Regions from separate parts of the Porphyromonas sp. C0041D3 genome, predicted to be linked through region 1. Evidence: riboswitches for the same ligand, from Rfam matches in the RefSeq annotation. Region 1 holds a riboswitch; each other region holds the start of a gene.

Region 1 (7,521 bases):
TACGTATTATAGGAGCGGATCTTGTCCATCTTCTTCCTGGTCTTGGGTCGCATAGGGTCGTCGGAGTAGCCGAGCGACACCACCAGCTGGACCGTCTTCTCCCGAGGTATCCGGAGGATGTCCTGGATCTTCTTATTATCCACCCAGCCTATGACGCAGGTGTCAAGCCCCTCGCTGCGTGCTGCCAGCGTGAGATAGCCCACGGCGATACCGATGTCGATCCGGGAGAAGTGCTGTTTCTTGAGGAGGTTTCCTACTTTTGCCGCCACATTGGCTGCCTCCTCGACTACGACGATGAGCGCAGGCGCCTCCTTGGCGAAGGTGTTCATTGATGGGAGTAGGGGGGAAGTGAGGCACTTCGCGACAGCGACCTTGAGCTCCGGATCATCAACGACGATGAAGCGCCAGGGTTGCGAATTGGTGGCAGATGGTGCCAAGTGTGTCAGATCAAGTATGCGCTCGATTGCCTCACGTGGTACCGGCTTATCGAGATACTTGCGAGTACTCTGGCGCGACTGGATCAGCTCGCTGAGAGGGTTGCTGTCGGGGTCCATGGGAGAGGGTTACTGACGGAAGGTGATAAGCTTGGCGAGGTACTTGCCGATGATGTCAAACTCAAGATTGACCCGCTTCCCCTCAGACAGGTCACCAAAGTTGGTGATTTCCTTGGTGTAGGGAATGATGGCGACCTTGAAGGTGTCTCTCTCGGAGTCCACCACGGTGAGGCTGACGCCATTGATGCAGACAGAGCCCTTCTCCACAGTGGTGTAGCCACGAGCTGCCATCTCGTCAGTGACACTGTAGCGGAAGGTGTAGTAGGTGCTTCCACCCACATCCTCCAGCCCGATGCACTCGGCAGTGGTATCGACATGCCCCTGGACGATATGCCCATCGAGGCGACCATCACTCCTCATGCTCCGCTCCACATTGACCCGATCACCGGGCTTGAGGTCGCCGAGGTTGGAGCGCTCAAGGGTCTCCTGCACCGCGGTGACTGTGTAGCTCTTCTCCTCAGGATGGATTGAGACAACTGTCAGGCAGACTCCATTGTGCGCCACGCTTTGGTCTATCGCCAACTCGTCCCAAAAGGGGACGGTCAGGGTAAGGTCCACATTGGTACTATTGTGAGGGTGATCCACGCGGAGCACCTTTGCCGTTGTCTCGACTATTCCGGAAAACATATAGAGGATTACTTACTGATAACTATCACTGATAGTGCAAATTTACCCAAAAGGCATTACCTGCCCAATTCCCCCTCCTTGATCCACTCCGTCATCATCTCCAGAGCCTAGCTCGAGAAGCCGGGCTTGAGGTGGACGTACTCGCCCGGGAGACCGGTGCTGCAGGGTAGAAAAAGGTGATTGAGCCCTGCAATCTCTTCTGTCGTCACACCGGAGGATGCTGTCGCAAGGCGCTTGACTGCGCCGAGATTGTCTGACGCCTCCACCTGCATATCCTTACTCCCATTAAGAGCCAGTATCGGGCAGGTGATCCGCGGAAGGAGGGCGGAGGGATCGCTCCTGAGGAACTCCTTATAGTATGGTGTGGAGGTCGCATCAAGCATCGATCGGAAGTACCTGTCGCTGAGCACCATCGCTCTCGTGCCGGCTCGCTGCTCCTCGCGGACCAGCGGTAGCACCCTCTCGAAGTAGCCCCGCATCAGCGTAGAGTCCTCCGCCCGGGTGGTGGAGTGGTAGGCGAGATCCTTGAATGTCCTACTGGTAATCTTGGCGAAGTCCTCCTTTGACTCGGGGGAGATCAGGCTTGACATCATTACTACATTCTGGTATGTGATGACCTCCACACCTGAGGTCCCCGGGGCGGCAAGCAGCACGATGAAGTCAACGTCTGCCGGACTCTCTGCTGCGATACTCTCGGCTATCAGTCCTCCCTCGCTATGGCCTATGAGACCCACCCTCGAGTAGCGTCCCGTCCCTCGGAGGTACTCAAGTGCCGACTTGGCATCTGCCACGAAGTCACTCAGCATAGAGACTCCGAATGCCCCCGTAGACTCGCCCACTCCTCGCTTGTCATACCTCAGCACGGTGATGCCCTGCCGGGTGAGGTAGTCGGCTATGTCGCGGAGGGGCTTGTGTGGTCCCAGCTTCTCGTCCCTATCATTAGGTCCACTGCCCGCTACCAAGACCACTGCGGTAGAGCTCTTCTGCTCGCTAGGCTCCGTCAGTGTGGCAGCGAGGGTCACCTCTGCCGAGGGGATGGCAAGCTCGGTGGAGAGGTAGGGGAGGTCGTCCTTGGGCTTGCTCTTCCGGTACGCACCTCGTATCAGATCCAGACGGGTGGTAAACCCCTGCTGAGAGAAGTCTCCCTGGATCGTATCACCCTCGAGCTGCCCGCTATAGCTGGCACCGATGGTGCGGCTCTGCCAGCTGAGCATCCGGCTATCGGGGCTAAAGCTGATCTGATCCACTGGGATCCCTTGTGCCCCCTGCTCAGGGCTGTCTAGGGTGGCGGAGTAGCCATCGGCCCCCTCAGTAATGTGGAGCACAAGCGGCAGGCTGTAGGTTGGTGTGACCTGCAAGATCCCATGCCAAGTGTCGGCGATCTGAGCCTGGCAGGAGAGCGCAAGGATGGAGAGCGCAAGGATGGAGAGCGCAAGGATGAAGTAGTTTCGCATCGCTATGAATAAAGTGAGTCAGTAAAACTAATTGACCGAAAGGTACAAAAAAAGGAGAGGCCGCCACCGTCGGATGTCGGTGACCGCCTCTCCTAAAAGTGCATGGACTCGATCCGCTTCACAGAGGGTCGTCATCACTCAGTATGAATTACCTGACCACACTTGGGATAATAGTCGCTGATAGCGAGTCAAAAATTGGAAAATACAGATGGACTACATCCTTTCAGTGGCACCGCTCCAGTCCTCGGGAGCGATACAAAATGCACGTGACGGCAGGTTTTCTGGCTTGTCTCTCGGCTCGTCGCCTTCCCATACTCCTCCGAGGAGGACCACAGTGGCATCACTTCGAGCCGATCGGTTGGAGACTTACAGCAGCGGGTCTGCACAGGACTTGCACCTGTTTCCCTCTTACTCCGATGAGCGAGTGTCCATCGGATCACCGTCACCGCAAAGGTACATTTTTTCTCTTCATTGTCACCTCCATTTCGCCCATTGGACCGGCTGATTTCTTTTACCGATATTAGATGTCACTAATACCGATATTAGTTGCGCCTAATATCGGTAAAAGAAATGCCCCACATAGCGAGCCACTTTCCGCTCACAATTAAGAGTGCAGTCTGACCGGTGGAGCAAGGATGGTGGGACTGCTTTGCGAAAGACTCTATTTTGGGTAACTTTGGAAGAAAGTTAGGTAAGTACAACGCTAATAGAAAATAGTCAAGCCAATTATGGAGTATCGTATCGAGCATGACACCATGGGTGAGGTGAAGGTCCCCGCTGATAAGTACTGGGCTGCTCAGACGGAGCGCAGCCGTAATAACTTCAGGATCGGTCCCGCAGCCTCTATGCCTCACGAGATCGTCACTGCCTTCGGGTATCTGAAGAAGGCGGCCGCTTATGCCAATTGCGAGCTGGGGGTCCTCCCTCAGGAGAAGCGTGATCTCATCGCTCAGGCGTGCGACGAGATCATCGAGGGCAAGCTGGATGATCAGTTCCCTCTCGTCATCTGGCAGACCGGTAGCGGCACGCAGTCCAATATGAATGTCAATGAGGTGGTTGCCAATCGCTGCCACGTCCTCAATGGTGGCAAGCTGGGCGAGCCGAGCCTGATCCACCCCAATGACGATGTCAATAAGTCTCAGTCCAGCAACGACACCTTCCCCACCGCGATGAGCATCGCCGCCTACACCAAGGTGGTACAGCATACTCTTCCGGCGGTGAAGAAGCTCCAGAAGAGCCTCGAGAAGAAGGCTGAGGACTTCAAGGACATCGTCAAGATCGGGCGGACCCACCTGCAGGATGCTACCCCTCTGACGCTCGGACAGGAGTTCTCCGGCTACGCAGCACAGTTGGGCTATGCGGTTAGAGCGATCGAGGCGACCCTGCCGCACCTCGCCGAGCTGGCGCTAGGCGGGACGGCCGTCGGCACCGGACTCAATACGCCCAAGGGCTACGCCGAGCTGGTGGCCAAGTACATCGCAGACTTTACCGGGGAGCCCTTTGTGACGGCGCCCAATAAGTTTGAGTCACTTGCCGCTCATGACGCCGTGGTGGCGACTCATGGGGCACTCAATGGTCTTGCGGCCTCTCTCTTTAAGATCGCCAATGACATCCGTCTCCTCGGCTCCGGACCTCGCTGCGGCATCGGTGAGATCCACCTGCCGGAGAATGAGCCGGGCTCCTCGATCATGCCCGGTAAGGTCAATCCTACCCAGTGTGAGGCGATGACTATGGTTTGCGTGCAGGTCTTTGGCAATCAGACCACGATCACGATGGCCGGTGCAAGTGGCAACTACGAGCTGAATGTCTTCAAGCCGGTCATGGCTGCCAACTTCCTCCAGTCTGCTCAGCTGCTTGGTGATGCCTGCCTCTCACTGGAGGAGCACTGCGTTGCCGGCATTGAGCCAAATAGGGAGCGCATCAATACCCTGCTCAATAACTCTCTGATGCTGGTCACGGCACTCAATACCCACATCGGGTATGAGAAGGCGGCTAAGATCTCCAAGGCTGCATTCCACAATGGGACCACACTCCGCGAGGAGGCTGTAAAGTCCGGCTTCCTCACTGCCGAGGAGTTTGACGAGTGGGTCCGCCCGGAGGATATGGTGGGAAGCCTTAAGTAATAGGGGACCCTGCTGATCCGAAAAAAGTCGGATCTCGCACTTGATCAGGTGCGGGATCCGACTTTTTGGTACTGTCCTCTACCGATTAGGAGAAGAGGTCGTCGATCTCCTTGGGGGCTTGCTGTTGGTGTGGCTCTGTGACATCCTCTCTGTCGTACGCGACACCTGCAGCATCGTCTCGGCGACATGGCTCAAAGCCCTCGGGGAAGGTAAATTTTAGCCCAGGATCAATGCCGAGGGAGGTGTCCTTCTGTAGCTCCTTGTCTCCGTAGATCTTCTGGAAGAACCTCGCCACCACCGGCAGTGCCAAGCTCGCGCCCTGACCCATGCGCATGCCATCGAAGTGGATCGATCGGTCCTCACCACCTACCCAGCAGCCGGTGCTGAGCTTAGGGGTAAAGCACATAAACCATCCGTCCGAATGATTCTGTGTCGTACCGGTCTTCCCTCCCATATCGGCATCGATGCCGTAACGGAAGCGCATCCTGCTGCCGGTACCGCCATTCATTACTTCACGCATCATATAGAGCGTCTTGTAGGCGGCATCCTCAGGGAGGACCTCGTGGACCTTGGAGGTGAAGTTGGCCACCACATTTCCATACTTATCCACAATCTTGGTGACGTAGAGGGGCTCTTGTCGCATTCCTTTTTGGCTAAAAGTGGTGAAGGCTCCCACCATTTCCTCGACCGATATGTCACAAGAGCCGAGACAGAGGGCGAGGGTCGGCTCTATCGTGCCGGTGACGCCCATACTGTGGAGGTAATTGACGAAGCTATTTGAGTAACCATCACTTGACAGCTGACCCATAAGCCAGGCGGTGACCCAGTTATCCGAGTGCTTCAGTCCCCATCCGATGGAGACCATCTCGCCGATCATGGAGGAGCCGGCGTTTCGCGGTGTCCAGATGGAGCCGTCAGGATTGCGGAGTGCCGGCTGTACGTGAAGCAATTGGTCGCATGGAGTGAAGCCCTCGTTCATCGCCATGGAGTAGAGATAAGGCTTGATCGTCGACCCCACCTGACGGCGTCCCTGCGTCACCATGTCGTACTTAAAGGTGAGGAAGTCCGGTCCTCCGACGTAGGCGCGTACCTCTCCCGTCTCGCTATCCATAGCCATAAAGCCGGATCGGAGGAAGGTCTTGGCATATATGATTGAGTCCCTCGGAGTCATCACCGTATCGCGCAGGGTGGTGATGTAACTGTCTCCGCTGCGCTCATAGGCAAATACCTGCATCTCGGTGGGCTTGTCAAAGGAGGCGATGATCTCCTCCTCGGGTATCCCTGCGGCTCGCATAGTGAAGTAACGTCCACTCTGACGGACTGATCGGTCAATGATCTTATCTCGCTCTTGGGACGTGATGCTATTGGAGAAGGGCGCATTGGCACGACCCGATTTCTCTCGATCAAAGGCGGGCTGAAGGGTGGAGGCCAGGTGCTCGATCATAGCCGCCTCGGCGTGCTCCTGCATCCGGGTATTGATCCCGGTGTAGATCTTGAGCCCGTCCGTATAGATGTCGTAGTTGGAGCCATCCTCCTTCTTATTCTTTGCACACCAGCCATAGAGCGGATTATTGATCCAGGCGACAGAGTCTCGGCTGTACTGGTCTCTCTGCCAGTCTGGATAGTCGCTCCGGCGGGGCTCCTTAGCTGTCATGATCTGACGGATATACTCCCTGAAGTAAGGCGCAGCTCCGTTATTGTGGGTGCGGCGATTGAAGACCAGCTTGATCGGGATCTCCTTGTGCTTGGCAGCCTCCTCCTTAGTGAGGAAGCCCTTCTCGACCATTCGGTCCATCACTAGGTTGCGCCGGGTGAGAGCGCGCTCCTCATGGCGACGGGGATTGTAGAAGGAGGGATTCTTGACCATACCCACGAGGAGAGCCGACTCCTCCACCTCCAGATCCTTGGGTAGCTTGCTGAAGTAGGTGAGTGAGGCCTGCTCGATCCCTATGGCATTGTAGAGGAAGTCAAATTGATTGAGGTACAGGCTGATGATCTCCTCCTTGGAGTAGCGTCGCTCCAGCTCCACCGCTATGACCCACTCGATCGGCTTCTGCAGCGCCCTCTCTATGATATTGTCTGCGTGTGGGGAGTAGAGCTGCTTTGCGAGCTGCTGGGTGATCGTACTACCACCGCCGGAGTCCTTGTCGCCCATGATGATGGTGCGGAAGAAAGCCCGCAGCACGCCCATCATGTCGATGCCGCTGTGGTCGGTAAATCGCTTGTCCTCAGTAGCGATAAGCGCATGGACGAGCGAGGGTGCGAGGTCGTTGTAGTCCGTATGGATTCGGTTATTATCCTGCAAGGCATAGGTCCCCAGCACCTGGCCATCCTGACTGATCACCTGTGAGGCGTAGCGGTCGATCGGATTTTGCAGGTCCTCAATCGGGGGCATATAGCCGATGACCCCCTTAGAGATCAGGAAAAAGAGGAGTATTACGGCCACGACTCCGGCAGCGAAGATGATCCAGAGCCAGGTGATAAACTTTTTGAAGCCTTGTGACATAACGATGAGTATATCAAGTATCCGTGCTTGAGGCGGATAAGTCCATTCTAATTCATAGGCCCTCAACCTCAATGTGAAGACCTAATTGGTGCGCCAAATTTACCACTTTTCGCTCACTCTGTCCTTCTCCAATTTCAAGGGCTGAGTCATCGCTGCCATGAGAGTAGGGTACCCACTTTTTCACTTCCCGTTCATAACGATCAATGCGGAGAGGCTTGTGGCTAACCATTGTGAAAATATTTGCTTACAGCTATTGG
Region 2 (7,521 bases), on a different contig from region 1:
TGCGATCCGCCCTCTGATGATATTGTGCCCTATGTCGGGGTGACTTACTCTGCAGCAGGTGCCTCAGGAGCAGCGGTCTCCTCTGCGGGTGCCTCCTCAGCTGCGGGAGCCTCCTCCTCAGCAGCCTTGGCAGCGGCAGCCTCCTCGGCAGCCTTCTTGGCCTCAGCCTCCTTCTCGGAGATGGCCTTGGCGCGAGCCTCGTTGATCTTACGCTCAGCATCGAGGAGCTTCTTGGCGCTGTCGCGCTTGGCGGCCTCGGCCTTCTCCTTCTCGCTCTCGTAGGTGCTCTTCTTAGCCTTCATCCAGTCGTCGAAGCGCTTCTGAGCCTCCTCCTCGCTGAATGCGCCCTTGCGGACACCTCCACGGAGGTGCTTCATCATCATCACGCCCTCGCGGGAGAGGATGCTGCGTACGGTATCTGAGGGCTGTGCACCCTGCTCGATCCAGTAGAGTGCGCGCTCAAAGTTGAGATCCACGACGGCGGGATCGTTATTGGGATTGTAGGTGCCGAGCTTCTCGATGAAACGACCATCGCGCGGTGCTCTACGGTGTGTGACGACGATCGAGTAAAAAGCATAGGCTCTGTGACCGTGTCTCTGCAGTCTGATAACTGTTGCCATAATCTATGGGTATAAAAAATAAGTGTACTGTGCGTCCCACGGTCTCTCCGAGAGGTTCACGACCTTGGAGGTGAAACGCGAGGGCAAAGGTACGACTTTTCGCCCTAGCGTCCAAGGTCCTCAGCGGGCGATGTCACTCCTCCGCCTGATCGATCCGCAGGTAGTAGTGCAGCTTAGCCGCCTCGAGGAAGAGCGGTAGCCGCGCGTCCTCCACCGCCACCTGCCAGATGTACCCCTCGAGATCGGAGGTGGAGTCGATCGTCTCTACCTCGTAATCCCGCAGGAGCATCATCACGGGATTGATCTTGTCGTAGGGGAAGCGGAGGGCGAGGTGAGTCGTGAGGATCGTCTCCTTATGAGGGGCATCGGCGAGGGCGAGCTCGGCGGCGGTGCGGTAGGCGACGATCAGGCCGGAGGTGCCGAGGAGCTTGCCACCGAAGTAGCGGACGACGGTGACCACCACCCCCGTCAGACCGAGTGCATGGATGCGCCCGAGGATCGGCTTTCCGGCTGTGGAGGAGGGCTCTCCGTCGTCGCTGCACCGCTCCTCGCGCTCCCGGATGCCCACCACATAAGCCCAGCAGCAGTGGCGCGCATCGTGGTACTTTGCCCGCTCCTCCTCGATCACCGCCATAGCCTCCTCGACCGTCTCCACAGGCACAGCGCGCGAGATGAAGCGACTGCGTAGCTCGGTGTAGAGACCGGCGCCCTCGGCCGTGAGGGAGCGGTAGGAGGTGATGGGGCTTGGCTCACTCATGGGACAGCAGTCTCTCCAGGGCGGGACGCCAGTCGGTCCCATTCGCCGGTCGTAGGGTGGTCAGCCCCAGCGCCCGGGCAGCAGTCACGTTTTCCTCCCGATCATCGATGTAGAGGGTCTCTCGGGGGTCGAGGTCGTTTTCGTCCAAGATAAGGTGGTAAAAGCGGGGGTCGGGCTTCTTGATGTGGAGGAGGTGGGAGGCGTAGCATCGCTCGAAGTAGCTCTCCAGCGACTCGCCCGAGGGGAGGAAGTGGGGCGAGAGGTAGAGGTCGTAGAGGAAGGCATTGGTATTCGTGGCGAGAAAGAGGCGGTAGCCACTCAGCTGAGTGCGGAGGTAATCCAGCTTGTAGAGCTCTACCTCACCCGCATAGCCGGCAAGGGCCCATGTGATCTCATCGATGGTGAGGTCGTGGCCGTAGGTGGTGCGGACGATGTCGCGGAACTGCTCCTTAGTGATCCGACCGACCTCTAAGTCGGGGAATAGCCCCTCCCGGGGATAGGGCGAGAGGAGCCCACGAGCCTCGACGAAGCCGAGCCGGTCGAAGCGCCGGACGCTCTCCGCAGGGCGGTCGATCAGGAGCACACCACCGAGGTCAAAGATGATGTTGTGGATACTCATACGGTCAGACGGCGAGAGACGATCTCGATGACATTATATATAGCCACTATATCCTCCACGTGGAGGTCAAAGTCGTGGTAGAAGGGATTGAGCGAGTGGAGCCTGAAGAGCCCCTGCCGAGGGTCTTGGCCGATCACCTGCTTGATGACGATCCCCTCAGAGCGGGTGACGAAGATGAAGTAGAGCCAGTCGCGCGTGTGGAGCCCATCGAGCCAGTAGTCCCTGTCGACACTGCGTGCCAGCACGCGGTCGCCCTCAGAGAGACCTTTGCTCGAGCCGTCGTCCATCGAGTCGCCCTGCACCGTAAATATCCGGTAGATGCCCCGGTAGTGCCGGTCCACCGGCACCTCGATCATCCGCACCCCATCCGGGTCGGGATCGCCAAAGCTGGTCAGCGTGCCGGCGACGGCGGGGTCCTCCACGAGAGGGAAGCGCATAGTCTGCGAGGGGTGGTATGGGAGAGCGGTGCTCTTGGCGAGGGCCTCCTCATCGAGGATCTCTATCGGGCTTGCCGGTGCCTCCTCAGCCGGCTCCGGGGTGCTGAGCATCGGCTCGATACCGGTATAGAGCCACTCCCTGCGGTACTTGGGGAAGCGCTCGAGGATCTTATCGAGCGTCGCATCCTGCGGGCGCTGTCCGTAGCGGGTGATGCGGAAGAGTGTGGAGGCGTTGCTCAGACCCACCTCCTTCGTCATCTCACTATAGGTCAGCTCCTCCTGCTCCATGACATGAGTCACTCGGTCGCTACGCGTAGGGTACGGAGAGGTGGAGAAGACCTCCCCTCCCGCAAGCATCTCTCCCTCACCATCGACGAGCCAGGGGCGGGAGAAGATCCCGTCGAATGCGTCTAAGAAGTCGTCGATCAGATTGACCGACATATAGGTCCCCCCACGCGAGAGGGCCGAGCGGATGGAGCTCCTATTGCCCCCCATGCGGAGAGCCACATCATCGGTCGTCTCCACAAAGTTGTGCGACCGGAGGTAGTCGTAAGCTCGGACCATCCGGTCGTGCTGACCCTGACGGATCTCAGCGGTGTCGTTTTTCTTCACGATAGGCATCTTACTTATATACAACCTTGCAAATATAGTTATATTCCGCGACCAATCCACCCCCTTTGGTCCGATGGCAGGGGCGGTGCGTTTTTGGCAAAACGGATAATAATGGCTAAACTTGCGCCCTCGTAGACTATTTGGTGTCCTCCCGCTCGGGCTCTCCGGACAGGAGGATGAAAAGGGAATCAGGTGCAAGACCTGGGCAGACCCGCTGCCGTAAGCTCCATAGAGAACTCCACTCACACTCTACTCTCCACTGTTGCCCTGTAGGCAATGGGAAGGATGCGAAGGGAGGGAGCAAGCCGGAAGACCTGCCGTAGTCTTAAGAGTAAAGTGCTTCCGGGGAAAGGAGCCGTGCTTGAGTCGCAATCGACCGACCCGCTGTCGGATCCACGCCATCGCTGCGCCTGCCATTCATCCTACCCTCTCTCCCGGTGATCGCAATAGCTGTAGAGAGATATGAGGATACGAGTACAGGCAATGGGATTGCTGGCGGCACTGCTCTCGGTGGTGTGCGCCTGCGACAAGATCCCGGAGCTCCCCTCCTTCGAGGGCGAGGATGGCAATAAAGCGGTGATGATCGTGGTGAATGAGGGTCTCTTCACCACCAATACCGCCGCCCTCTCGGTGATCTACGCCGATGGGACCGTCCACTACGATGTCTTTAGGGCGGTCAATCAGCGTCCTCTCGGCGATGTGGCTCAGTCGATGGCTGAGATCAATGGGCTTTACTTCATCGCTATTGACAACTCCCGCCGGATCGAGATCCTTGACCCCAAGAGCTTCCGGAGCGTCGGGTCGATCCGATACAGTCGTGCCGGCTCCCCTCGCTACATCACTCCCCTGACCGATAGTACTGCCGTTGTCTCTGACCTCCACAATCAGCTCGTCACGATCCGCACTCGCCCGCCCTACCGAGAGCTGGAGTACATCGAGCTACCATTCTCCTCCTCCGGCATCGAGCAGATGATCACGGTGGGAGGCAAGGTCTTCTGCACCTACATAGACCGGGGTATCGCAGTCTTTGATGCAGCCAAGTTTCGTCTCAGCACCATGCGACTGATTGACGAGGTCTCTGTCAGCTGGTCGCAGTCGACAGCGAAGCCGGTGGTGGATCACCGGGGGAGGATCTGGATCCTCTCTACGAAGCGAGTGGACGGCATCGAGCTGCCACGACTCAGCTGCATCGACCCGGTGGCTGAGGAGGTGGTGGACGAGCTGCTGATCCCGATCAAGAAGAGAGGCGACCTGAAGAGGGGTGACCTCATGGGGATGCCGGGCTACAATCGGATCGACATAGACCCCTCCGGCCGGCGGATCTACCTCAGCCTGACAGAGGCATCGGAGGACAACCCGGGAGCAAAGACTCGCCCACTCCAGGTGATCTATGCTATGGACGTGGACTCTAAGGAGCTGACACGCTACCTGCCGCTTCCCGAGGTGAAGCTGATGTACGGCATGAGTGTCTCACCCGAGGGGAAGGTGTGCATCTGCGACTGCCTCGACTTCACTGCCCAGAGAGGCTATGTGCGCGTTTACTCTCCTGACCGAGGTGAGGAGAAGAGCTACAAGGTGGCAGTCTACCCCAACTTTGTCTTTTTCCCCAAGTCATAATTAACCGAGTCATGATGAAGCGCCTGCCACTTCTCCTCCTCCTGCCCTTCCTTGCTCTCCCCACTCTACTCGCCCAGGATAAGGTGGAGCAGGAGGGGACTCTCGCTGAGCTCTTCGTCTATCAGCGGGCGATCACGAAAGAGAAGGAGATCAATGCCGGAGCCAAGGTGGAGCAGATCGCCCCGGCTACCATCGAGCTCTTCCGCTCACGCTCTCTCGCCGAGCTGCTGGCTGACAATACCGCGGTACACATCAAGAGCTTCGGTATGGGCGCTCTCGCCACCGCCTCCTTCCGCGGCGCTGGCGCGTCACAGACACGGGTGATGTGGAATGGCATCGACCTCACGCCGGCGATGTCGGGGATCTTCGACTTCTCCCAGATGCCCACCTTCTTTGCCGACCGCGTCTCACTCGTCTATGGCAGTAGCGATGCCACCACAGGTAGCGGTGCCATCGGTGGCAGCGTACGGCTAAGCACCACCCCGATGTGGGACGGGAAGCGGGCACTCACCCTCTCCGGCGAGTATGGATCCTATGGCACCTATAGCGCTATGGCATCGGCAAGGTATGGGACCGATCGCATATCCGGCAAGACGAGGGCCTTCCTCCGCCACTCTGACAATAACTACAGCTATCTCAATAAGGTATCCTCCGCCGATGCTTACCTCGAGCAGCGGAGCGATGCACGCTTCACCCTTGGCTCGGCTATGCAGGAGGGACACTTCCGCCTCGGGGAGAGCTCTTTCCTCTCCTCCGCACTCTGGTACCAGCAGGGGACGCGGATGCTGCCACAGCCCCTTGGCGTGGAGACGACCGTGCATGAGCGACAGGGGGAGACCAATCTCCGCGCCTACCTCGGACTGGATCACAGGGCAGGGAAAGGTCAAGCGGAGGTCAAGGCAGCGTATATCTACTATAGGATGAGGTATGACCGATGGTTTGACAATGATTACTTTGACCCCCAAGGCAATACCAATCTCTCCCACACCATCCACCTGAGCGGACAATACCGCTACCGCTTCAGCGACCGCCTACACGCCTCCACCACCCTCACCTACCGACACGATATCGCCCGCGCTGAGAGCTACCGCGAGGATGTGGTGCGGGTGCCTGATGAGAGTGGCTACGAGCGTCCGGAGCTGCCGGCACCGGAGCTAATCCACCGCTCCACACTCTCCTGGGCGAGCGCCGTGAGGTGGCAGTGGGCCGACCACTGGCTCGCCGACGGACGACTGATGATGGAGCTGGTGGACCGACGTAAGCCGGTGGTCACCTACTCCCTCGGCATGACCGGGACGCTTCTCCCGGAGCGCCTTCACCTCCGCGGTAGCGTCGCCTACAACTACCGCTTCCCGACACTCAACGAGCTCTACTGGCGACCCGGTGGCAACCCCAAGGTGCGCCCCGAGCACGGACTCTCAACCGACCTGACTCTCTCCTACCGACAGCCACTCGGCAGCCACTGGCACATAGAGAGCGAGCTCTCCCCCTATCTCCTCCTGATCGATGACTGGATACTCTGGCTGCCGATAGACCCCGAGTCGGGAGCCTTCACCAAGGGAGGCTCACAGAATCAGTGGCTCTGGTCGCCCCAGAATAAGCGCAACGTCCTCTCCTCTGGGCTGGAAGCGATGGCGAAGCTCTCCTACCGTCACGGCAACTGGGGCGGTAGTGCAGCCTTTAATTACTCCTACACCGACTCCCACTCCCGCAAGAGCGACGTCCGGGACGACGGTGCCTACCTCAAGCAGATCCCCTACGTCCCTCGACAGAAGTGGCACCTGACACTCTCTCTCGACTACTCCAAGGCTTTCCTCTCTCTCACCACCTCCTACGTGGGGGTGCGGTATGTGACGACGGACCAGAGCTACTTCACCTATCCCTACAACGTCACGCAGCTCGCCCTCGGCTACACCTGGGTGCTGCGGAGTGGCGTCACCCTCTCTCCTCAGCTGAGAGTGGATAATCTCTTCAACACCTACTACGAGTCGACGCAGTACTACCCGATGCCGCGTCGCAACCTTCTCGCATCTATTCTTATCACGCTATGAGTAAGTTTTCCACCACTTCGCTCCTCCTGCTACTCCTCATCCTCTTCCCGGCGTGCGGTGACGAAGGGACGTCTCCCTCCCCCACCCCCACCCCGGCAGGCAAAGACCTCACGATCTCTATCTCAATGCCTGAGGGCATCATACCGATAGAGGGGCTGAGGGTAGGCATGACCTACTACCTGGACGAGTCACAGAGTGTGGAGGTAAAGCTCTCCCAAGGAGCGAAAAGTGTCACGATCTCGCATCTCTCCCCGACAGAGGTAAAGGGCTCCGCCAGAGAGGCCACTATCCGCATCCCTCAGGGCAAACTATCAACGATAGACAGGACAAAAAAGTATCAGCTCACACTTCGCCTCACCGGGGCGTCACCGGAGGAGCGCCCACGGATCATGGAGCTCGACCCGAAGCAGCAGCGGTCGATCCTACACATCATGGATCTGATGCCCGTAGAGATGGAGGGAGAGGGAAGCTTCCAAGGCGATAGCATATCACTGACACTGACCCAGAGCAAGGAGCAGAGCATTGTCCTCCTCCGACTGGTCAATGTCACTAAGGAAAAGAAAGCCACAGAGAGGATCACCCTGGCGACAGCAACGGAGAGGCTCACCACCTCACCCGCTACCAAGAGTCTGCCACCTAAGTCTCAGATCAAGCTCCTCGCACTACTGACCCGCCCCTCAGAGGCGACGCTGACCATCGACAACGTCTCCGACAAGATTGACGCCCCTCGCCTCTCACACCGTGGGTCCGTCACCGCAGCCTTCATCGGGGATCGCTTCTCCTGCACCGTCCCGGAGGCCGAGGTCCC
Region 3 (7,521 bases), on a different contig from region 1:
CAGGTGCCGGAGGCGGAGCCTACTCTCAGCAGCGAGATGACCCTCTCGCAGTGCATCGTCTACGCACAGAGGCACAGCCCCGAGCTGATCCCCGCCCGGGTGCAGATGGAGCAGCTCGAGGTGCAGGAGGAGTCGGCTAAGATGGCCTTCCTCCCCGACCTCAATGCCGGTGTGGGGCAAAACTTCTCCTTTGGCTACACCCAGGGACACGACAAGGTGCTGAGGAAGAACAACGGATCCTCCACCGGGCTCAATGTCTCCACTTCGCTCTCCCTCTTTGAGGGCGGCGCCCGCTGGTGGGCACTCAAGAGCAGCCAAGAGGCGCTCGAGAGCAAGGACTACATCCTCGACGAGGTGGAGGACCGGATCGCCCTCACCGTCGCCTCTAGCTACGTCGGCGTCCTCCTCGCTCAGCAGATCGTCGAGGTGGCGGAGGAGAATCTCTCCCTCTCCCTTATGCAGCAGAAGCGGGTCGATGCTCAGGTGGCAGCGGGCAAGCTCGCTCCCTCGGAGCAGCTCAAGATGCGCACCCAGGTGGGTCAGGATCGCCTGGCGCTCAATGAGGCAAAGTCCGACCTCGACCGTGCCATGCGCGTCCTTCGACTCGATATGGGCATCACGGAGGAGGGCGGGACCTTTACCGTCCCGAGAGAGGATCCTGAGAGCGTCATCGCCCGACTGGAGCGAGAGTCGCCCTACCATGCCACCCCGGAGTGGACCAATCCCTCCCTCCGCCTCGCTCAGCTGAGATACGACCTCTCCTCTTACGATGTCAAGCGCGCCAAGGCTGGCTACCTGCCTCGCCTAAGCCTCTCCGGCGGCTACTCCAATGGCTACTTCTACTACTTCGGTGACGAGATCCCCAATAAGTCCTTCGGTGACCAGCTCAAGTCAAATGGTCAGTACACCATCGGTCTCTCGCTCTCCATCCCGATCTTCAATCGCGGTCAGGTCCGCGCCTCCGTCCGTCAGGCGGAGCTGCAGCGGGAGAGCGCTCTCGGACAGCTCATCCAGCAGCAGTTTAGCGAGCAGCGAAATATCACCCTCGCCACCGCTGATCTCCGCAAGGCAGAGGAGTCCTACCGTCTCTCTAAGGACAATGTCGAGGTGGCGCAGGAGTCCCTCGACATGACCGAGAAGGAGTACAATGCCGGTCGCATCACCGCCTACGAGTGGGAGCAGTCCAAGAATAAGCTCATCGGAGCCAAGTCGCAGTACCTCCAGAGCGTCTACACCCGCCTCCTCCGCTCGATCAACCTCACCTACTACCTCACCGGCACACTGCCCAGATAACCCTTTTATAACATACCAAACACTATGCATACCCTCAGATACCTACTCGTCTCCCTCGCCCTGCTCGCCGGACTGGCCACTGCAGAGGCGCAGAAGCCCGGCCAGCAGCCGGACAAGACCATCACCCTTGACTACTGCCCCACCGACATAACCGCCTCCACAGGCTTTGAGGTGGTGCTCCGTCCCGGCACGGAGAATAAGGTGGACCTCTACGTCTACAACCTCGACAAGGTCAAGTGCTCCACCGATGCCTCGGAGAAGTCGCTCCGGATCTCGATGAAGCCCTCCTTTGGGACCATCAAAGACGACGACCACACCTATCTCGCCGTCGTCACACTCACCGATCTCAATAGTCTCACTGCTCTGAAGGCGGAGACCGGTGCTGAGCTGCATATCGACAAGAACTATCGCCCCACTAAGATCGCCCGACTGGAGCTGAAGAGCTTCACCGGGGGCGAACTGCTCTTCACCGGTGATGCGCAAGAAGTGATCGCCACTGCCGCCACCGGGGCTGAGCTCTACCTCTCCGGCAAGCAGAGGACGCTGAAGCTCAAGTCCACCACCGGGGGTGAGATCGAGTACAGCGGCTCCTTCCGCCTCGCTGACATACACGCCGGCACCGGGAGTGACATCACCCTCTCCGGCACCGGCGAGACCGTGAGCATCTCCGCCTCCTCAGGCGCTGAGGTGGATGGTAGTGATCTCACGGTGAATGGTGGCACCCTCGATGCCGACCTCTCCTCCGACATCACCATCCGCTGCACCGACCGCCGCAACATCACCCGCGACGGCAAGGGCGACATCGAGATACTGACGAAGTAAGGACGAGCAAAAGGATCATCCGGCGAGAGCCTGCTCTCCCTTGAGTAAAAAGGGGGAGCGGGCTCTCCTTTTATTTCTTATCTTTGCACCGCCAAGGGGGTCACCCCGTGCTGCAAGTAAACACCTCCACTGTAGGAGGTGGGGAAACCGGTGAGAGTCCGGTACAGTACCCGCTGCTGTAAGTCTCACGCAATAGCCGATCGGCCTCGACAAGCCACTGGGAGCAACGCTCCTCGGGAAGGCGCTGATGCGGCAGAGATAAGTCAGAAGACCGACTTGCGACCCGGGATGCGCCCCGATGATAAGCCCTTATTAGTCACACAATTTCTTTCGGGAGTTAAAGTTATGAACAGACAATCAGGCGTTACTCGATCATCCCTCAGCAGCACAAGCTTATGGTCGAGATAGTACGCAACCTCCTCTGGGCCGGGGACATCGCCTCCTCGGTATTCATCCTCGCCCTGGTGCTCACCATCGGCGTCTTACTCAGCAAGATCCGCCTCGGAGGCTTCTCCCTCGGCGTCTCCTGGGTCCTCTTCACCGGTATCTTCCTCGGGCATCTGGGGCTTCGGCTCGATCCTCAGGTGCTCTCCTTTGTCCGCGAGACGGGGATGATCCTCTTCATCTTCGGCATCGGCATGACTGTGGGACCGGGATTCTTTGCCACCTTCCGTCAGGGAGGCGTGCGGCTGAACCTCCTCTCTCTCCTCTCGATCCTCCTCTCCCTCATCGTCTCCTACGTCCTCTACCGAGTGACGCAGACGCCTATGGCGACGCTGATGGGCATCCTCTCCGGTGCGGTGACGAATACACCCGCCCTCGCAGCGACGCAGGAGAGCGCCCGCGCCGTCGGCAGCGCCGCCCTCGGGGATGTCGGCATCGGCTACGCCCTCGGCTACCCTGTGGCGATCCTCGGGATGATCCTGACGATGTCGCTGCTGAAGTGGGTGTTCCGGATCGATGTCCCTCGTGAGGAGAAGGAGATAGAGGAGCGGGAGCGTGCCGCCCACAGGGATGCTGTGGTCTACACCCTCGAGGTGAGCAACCCCTGGATGGACAGCAAGAGCGTCTACGAGTCAAAGTCGGTGCTGGAGAAGTACGACGTCGTGATCTCCCGCATCATGCACCACGACACCGGAGAGGTGGAGATGGCGGGACCGAAGTCGATCATCCGCCTCAGCGACCGCCTGATGGTGATCTCCGACGAGAGCGACAAGGAGACGATCTGCGCCTTCCTCGGCAGGGAGGTGCCGCTCGTGGAGCCGGAGTGGATCACACGAGGGGCGACCGACGTGGTCTCACACCGCTGCCTCGTCACCCGAGATAGGATTAATGGGAAGAGCATCGGCAGCCTGAAGCTCCGCTCCCTCTACAATGCCTCGATCACGCGAGTCTACCGCGCCGGTGTCTACCTGATGGCGCGACCGGAGCTGCTGCTCCAGGTAGGTGACACGGTGATCGTCGTCGGGCACGAGGAGGACGTGAAGCATGTGGAGCAGGTGCTGGGCAACTCACGCAAGACCCTCCGCCAGCCCAATCTCTTCATCGTCGCCCTGACGATCCTGATCGGTGTCATCGTTGGTAGTCTCCAGATCCACCTGCCCTCGATGTCGATGCCGGTCAAGCTCGGCTTTGCCGGCGGGACTCTCGTGACAGCGATCCTGCTGAGCAACTTTGGCACCCACTTTCGCCTCAATACCCACAATACCGAGAGCGCCAATCACATGCTGCGCGAGCTGGGCATTGCACTCTTCCTTGCTTGCGTCGGGCTGAGCGTGGGCGAGAGCTTTGTGGAGAAAATCGCAAGCGGCGGACTGGTCTGGATGGGCTATGCGGCGCTGATGATGATGATCCCGCTCTGGGTCACGCTGATCATCGGGCGGCTCTGCCTCCGGCTGGACTACTTCTCCCTCCTCGGCTACGTGGCGGGGAGCATGACCTTTGCCCCGGCGCTCTCACTCACCCCTGACGCGACGAAGAATAACATCCCCTCCGTCGGCTACGCCACCATCTACCCCCTCACCCTCTTCGTCCGCGTCATGGCGGCCCAGTGGATGGTCCTGCTGCTGAGCTGAGGGTAGGCGTGGGGATCTCTCTGTTTCTGCTGCATTCTTGGTACCTTTGGGTGACAAGGATAAGATAACTATATCACCAATAGGACAATGAAAGCAAAGAATCTACTTATAGCCCTTACGGGCACCGCTGCCGCAGCCGGCGCTGCTGCTTACTACTACATCTGGAAAAAGATGGGGCTGCCCCGGGGAGCCTGGCCGGTGAGAGGCTTTGACCTGGAGCGCTATCTCGGCAAGTGGTACGAGATCGCCCGCCTCGACTCACGCTTCGAGAAAGATCTCGACAACACTACCGCCGAGTACTCCCTCAATGACGACGGCACCATCCGGGTCGTCAATAGTGGCTACGACTGCAAGAGGGAGCGCTGGAGCGACTCCATCGGCAGGGCTAAGCCGATCGAGGATCCTGACGTGGCGCGGCTGATGGTCTCCTTCTTCGGTCCCTTCTACAGCTCCTACAACGTCGTCGAGCTCGACCCGGACTATCGCTATGCGCTCGTCGTCGGCCGCAATACCGACTACGTATGGTTCCTCTCCCGCACCATGGAGATGCCGGAGGAGGTGAAGGAGCTCTTCGTCTCCAAGGCCAAGGCGCTCGGCTACGACACCGACCGGCTCGTCTGGGTCGAGCAGGGCACCCGCGAGCGTCCCGTGGAGCCGGAGGAAGATCCGGAGGACGAGGAGGATGAGGAGACGGACGACTGAGAGACTACTCCCCCTCCGGTCAGTGAGGACGTCAAGGCTCCTCACTGTCCCATTTCTCCTACTCTCCCTGCTGACCGGCAGCTGTCTATCAGCCCGAGGGAGCGGAGAGGAGGGGGCTATGACAGAGCAAGCGATGAGCGATAGCGTAAGAGAGATCTACCTCGCCGGCGGATGCTTCTGGGGGACGGAGCACTTCCTCCGCCAGATCCGCGGTGTGGTGGAGACGGAGGTGGGGTATGCCAATGGCGATACCCCAGACCCCACCTATGAGATCGTCTGTGGCGACAAGTCGGGATACGCCGAGACGGTTCGGGTGGTCTACGACCCGGAGGTGCTGTCGACGGCAAAGCTGTTGGAGACCTTCTTCCTCGCCATTGACCCGACGGCGGTCAATCGTCAGGGCAACGACCGCGGCACGCAGTACCGCACCGGTATCTACTACAGCGACCCCGCCGACGAGCCGGTGGTGACCTCTGCACTGGATCAGCTCCGCACGCAGTACAGCAAGCCGATAGCGGTGGAGGGGATGCCGCTCCGGAGCTTCTACCGCGCCGAGGAGTACCACCAGGATTACTTGGAGAAAAACCCCTCCGGCTACTGCCACATCTCCTCTGCCCTCTTCCGGAAAGCACGCGAGGCAAATCAGCCCCGCTTTAGCCGTAAGAGCAAGAAAGAGCTGCAGCAGAGCCTCACCGACCTGCAGTACGAGGTGACGCAGGAGGGCGGCACGGAGCGTGCCTTCAGCCACCCATACGACCGGGAGTTTAGGGAGGGGATCTACGTCGATGTCACCACGGGGGAGCCGCTCTTCCTCTCCTCAGACAAGTACGATAGCGGCTGCGGGTGGCCCGCCTTCAGCCGACCGATCAGCGACAGCCTCCTCGTGGAGCGGACTGACCTACGCTACGGCATGCGCCGCACGGAGGTGAGGAGCAAGCTGGGCGAGGCACACCTGGGACACGTCTTTGACGACGGTCCTCGCGAGCGTGGCGGTCTACGCTACTGCATCAATGGCGCTGCCCTCCGCTTCGTCCCCAAGGAGGAGATGGAGCGCGAGGGCTACGGCGACTACCTGCACCTACTCGAGAGATAGCCCACCCGGCGTATACCGATAGAGAGAGCCCCGCACTGACACTTGGTCCGTGCGGGGCTCTCCTTGTATTATGGTCGGCTATGTACCGACGACAGGGGGTGTTAATTACTTAACAGCCTGCTCTGCCTCCTTAGCAGTCTGAGCTGCAGCGAGACTGTCAGCCTTGTCAGCTGCCTCATCGACAACCTCCTTAGCCTGCTCAGCCTTCTGGTCAACCTGCTCCTTGAGGGCGTCAGCCTTCTGGTCGATCTGCTCCTTAGCCTGGTCGGCGTTCTGCTGGTTCTCAGTCTTGTTGCAAGAAGCAAGACCCATCATCATACATACAGCGGCAGCGCTGATAGCGATAATCTTCTTCATAATTCTAAATCTATCTTTTAAGTGTGTAAAATATTGCCTATACTCGGGGACAAAGTTACATCTAATTTTCAATTGAGCAAACACTTCCCCGAGAAAATCTCGCAATCCCTGTCTGGATCAGCCTTTCGAGCATCGCACGATAGGGTAAACAAGGGGGGCTAAAGGGTCCCTACCCCTCCATAGGGGGTATAGTGCCCGGCAACAAATGATAACACTCTACCGGGGAAGCCGATCAAACCTATGTCCCTACATCCCATCATAGTAGTATAAGAGAATCAGCATTATGAAACAGCTTATCACCTACATCAGAGTCCACATCCTCCTCCCGCTCCTTATTATAGGGGCTGTACCGACCGTCCTGCAGGCGCAGGATCTGAGCGGATCCACGTGGAGGTCCACCTTTGACCACACGGGGGCAAAGGGGTACATCTCCTATCACTTCACCTCGGCACAGGCAGGGTACTACGAGTACAGCGTGAAGTCGATCTTCAAGGACTACAAGGGTCGGGGAGACTTCACCTATCGTACCGATGATGGGCGACGCTACATCATCTCCGATGTAGAGCACCCCGATGATCCCGACTACAAGACTCAGGTGCAGATCAGCGGACAGCTACTGACTCTGTCGATGCCCCCTCGGGTGGAGCAGATGGTGGAGGGCTCCCCAGGATTTGTCCGGAAGATCCTGGACGAGTACCTCAGCGATATGCTGGCGCTACAGCGTCAAGTGACGCCATAAGTGAGAGTTAAGATAGATTAGCTCTCCGGGGAGTGATCCCGAGAGAAGAATGTGGTACCTTTGTCCCCGTGATGAAGAAGGGAGAGAAAACAATATCGGTACTGACTATGACCCTGCTGTGCGGAGCGCTGCTGTTCCTCATGGCAGGTTCGCCTCACGATAGCGAGGAGGAGAGTCAGGTCCCGACCGCCGACACCATACTGGTCGCACATACAGATAGCTGCCAGGTGATCTATGACCAGCTGGGGCTGAGTGCCTGGGTGGATGAGGCAGCATTTCGCAAGGCCTACGACGGCTACTGCCGGATCAAGGACCGGAAGAAGGAGATCCTCACACTGATCGACTTTACGAAGCCGTCCAATGAGGAGCGGCTCCTTGTGCTGGACATGGCGGAGGGGAAGCTCCTCTTCCACTCCCTCGTCGCCCATGGGCGTAATAGT

Evidence for each region. A riboswitch is a leader RNA that binds a small molecule or an ion and turns the genes downstream of it on or off. The one in region 1 is predicted to bind cobalamin.
Region 2: it holds a riboswitch for cobalamin, as region 1 does, so the genes downstream of both, AC1EKE_RS03470 (DUF5074 domain-containing protein) here and AC1EKE_RS04525 (alpha/beta hydrolase family protein) in region 1, are expected to answer to the same signal.
Region 3: it holds a riboswitch for cobalamin, as region 1 does, so the genes downstream of both, AC1EKE_RS02625 (putative transporter) here and AC1EKE_RS04525 (alpha/beta hydrolase family protein) in region 1, are expected to answer to the same signal.

What each region holds. Positions count from the first base shown of each region.
Region 1 covers NZ_JBWPWJ010000004.1:180,440-187,960, forward strand. Annotated here, with positions in the region: gene AC1EKE_RS04515 (nitroreductase family protein) at 1-554, opposite strand, end outside; gene AC1EKE_RS04520 (riboflavin synthase) at 564-1,181, opposite strand; gene AC1EKE_RS04525 (alpha/beta hydrolase family protein) at 1,289-2,635, opposite strand; cobalamin riboswitch at 2,890-3,094, opposite strand; gene fumC (class II fumarate hydratase) at 3,364-4,758, shown strand; gene AC1EKE_RS04535 (transglycosylase domain-containing protein) at 4,844-7,264, opposite strand.
Region 2 covers NZ_JBWPWJ010000003.1:228,085-235,605, forward strand. Annotated here, with positions in the region: gene AC1EKE_RS03450 (30S ribosomal protein S16) at 45-620, opposite strand; gene AC1EKE_RS03455 (IMPACT family protein) at 754-1,377, opposite strand; gene AC1EKE_RS03460 (HAD family hydrolase) at 1,370-1,996, opposite strand; gene AC1EKE_RS03465 (S24 family peptidase) at 1,993-3,054, opposite strand; cobalamin riboswitch at 3,170-3,381, shown strand; gene AC1EKE_RS03470 (DUF5074 domain-containing protein) at 3,508-4,662, shown strand; gene AC1EKE_RS03475 (TonB-dependent receptor) at 4,677-6,713, shown strand; gene AC1EKE_RS03480 (hypothetical protein) at 6,710-7,521, shown strand, end outside.
Region 3 covers NZ_JBWPWJ010000003.1:20,612-28,132, forward strand. Annotated here, with positions in the region: gene AC1EKE_RS02615 (TolC family protein) at 1-1,293, shown strand, start outside; gene AC1EKE_RS02620 (GIN domain-containing protein) at 1,318-2,115, shown strand; cobalamin riboswitch at 2,213-2,409, shown strand; gene AC1EKE_RS02625 (putative transporter) at 2,511-4,190, shown strand; gene AC1EKE_RS02630 (lipocalin family protein) at 4,278-4,892, shown strand; gene msrB (peptide-methionine (R)-S-oxide reductase MsrB) at 4,873-5,985, shown strand; gene AC1EKE_RS02640 (hypothetical protein) at 6,091-6,342, opposite strand; gene AC1EKE_RS02645 (hypothetical protein) at 6,626-7,081, shown strand; gene AC1EKE_RS02650 (murein L,D-transpeptidase catalytic domain family protein) at 7,153-7,521, shown strand, end outside.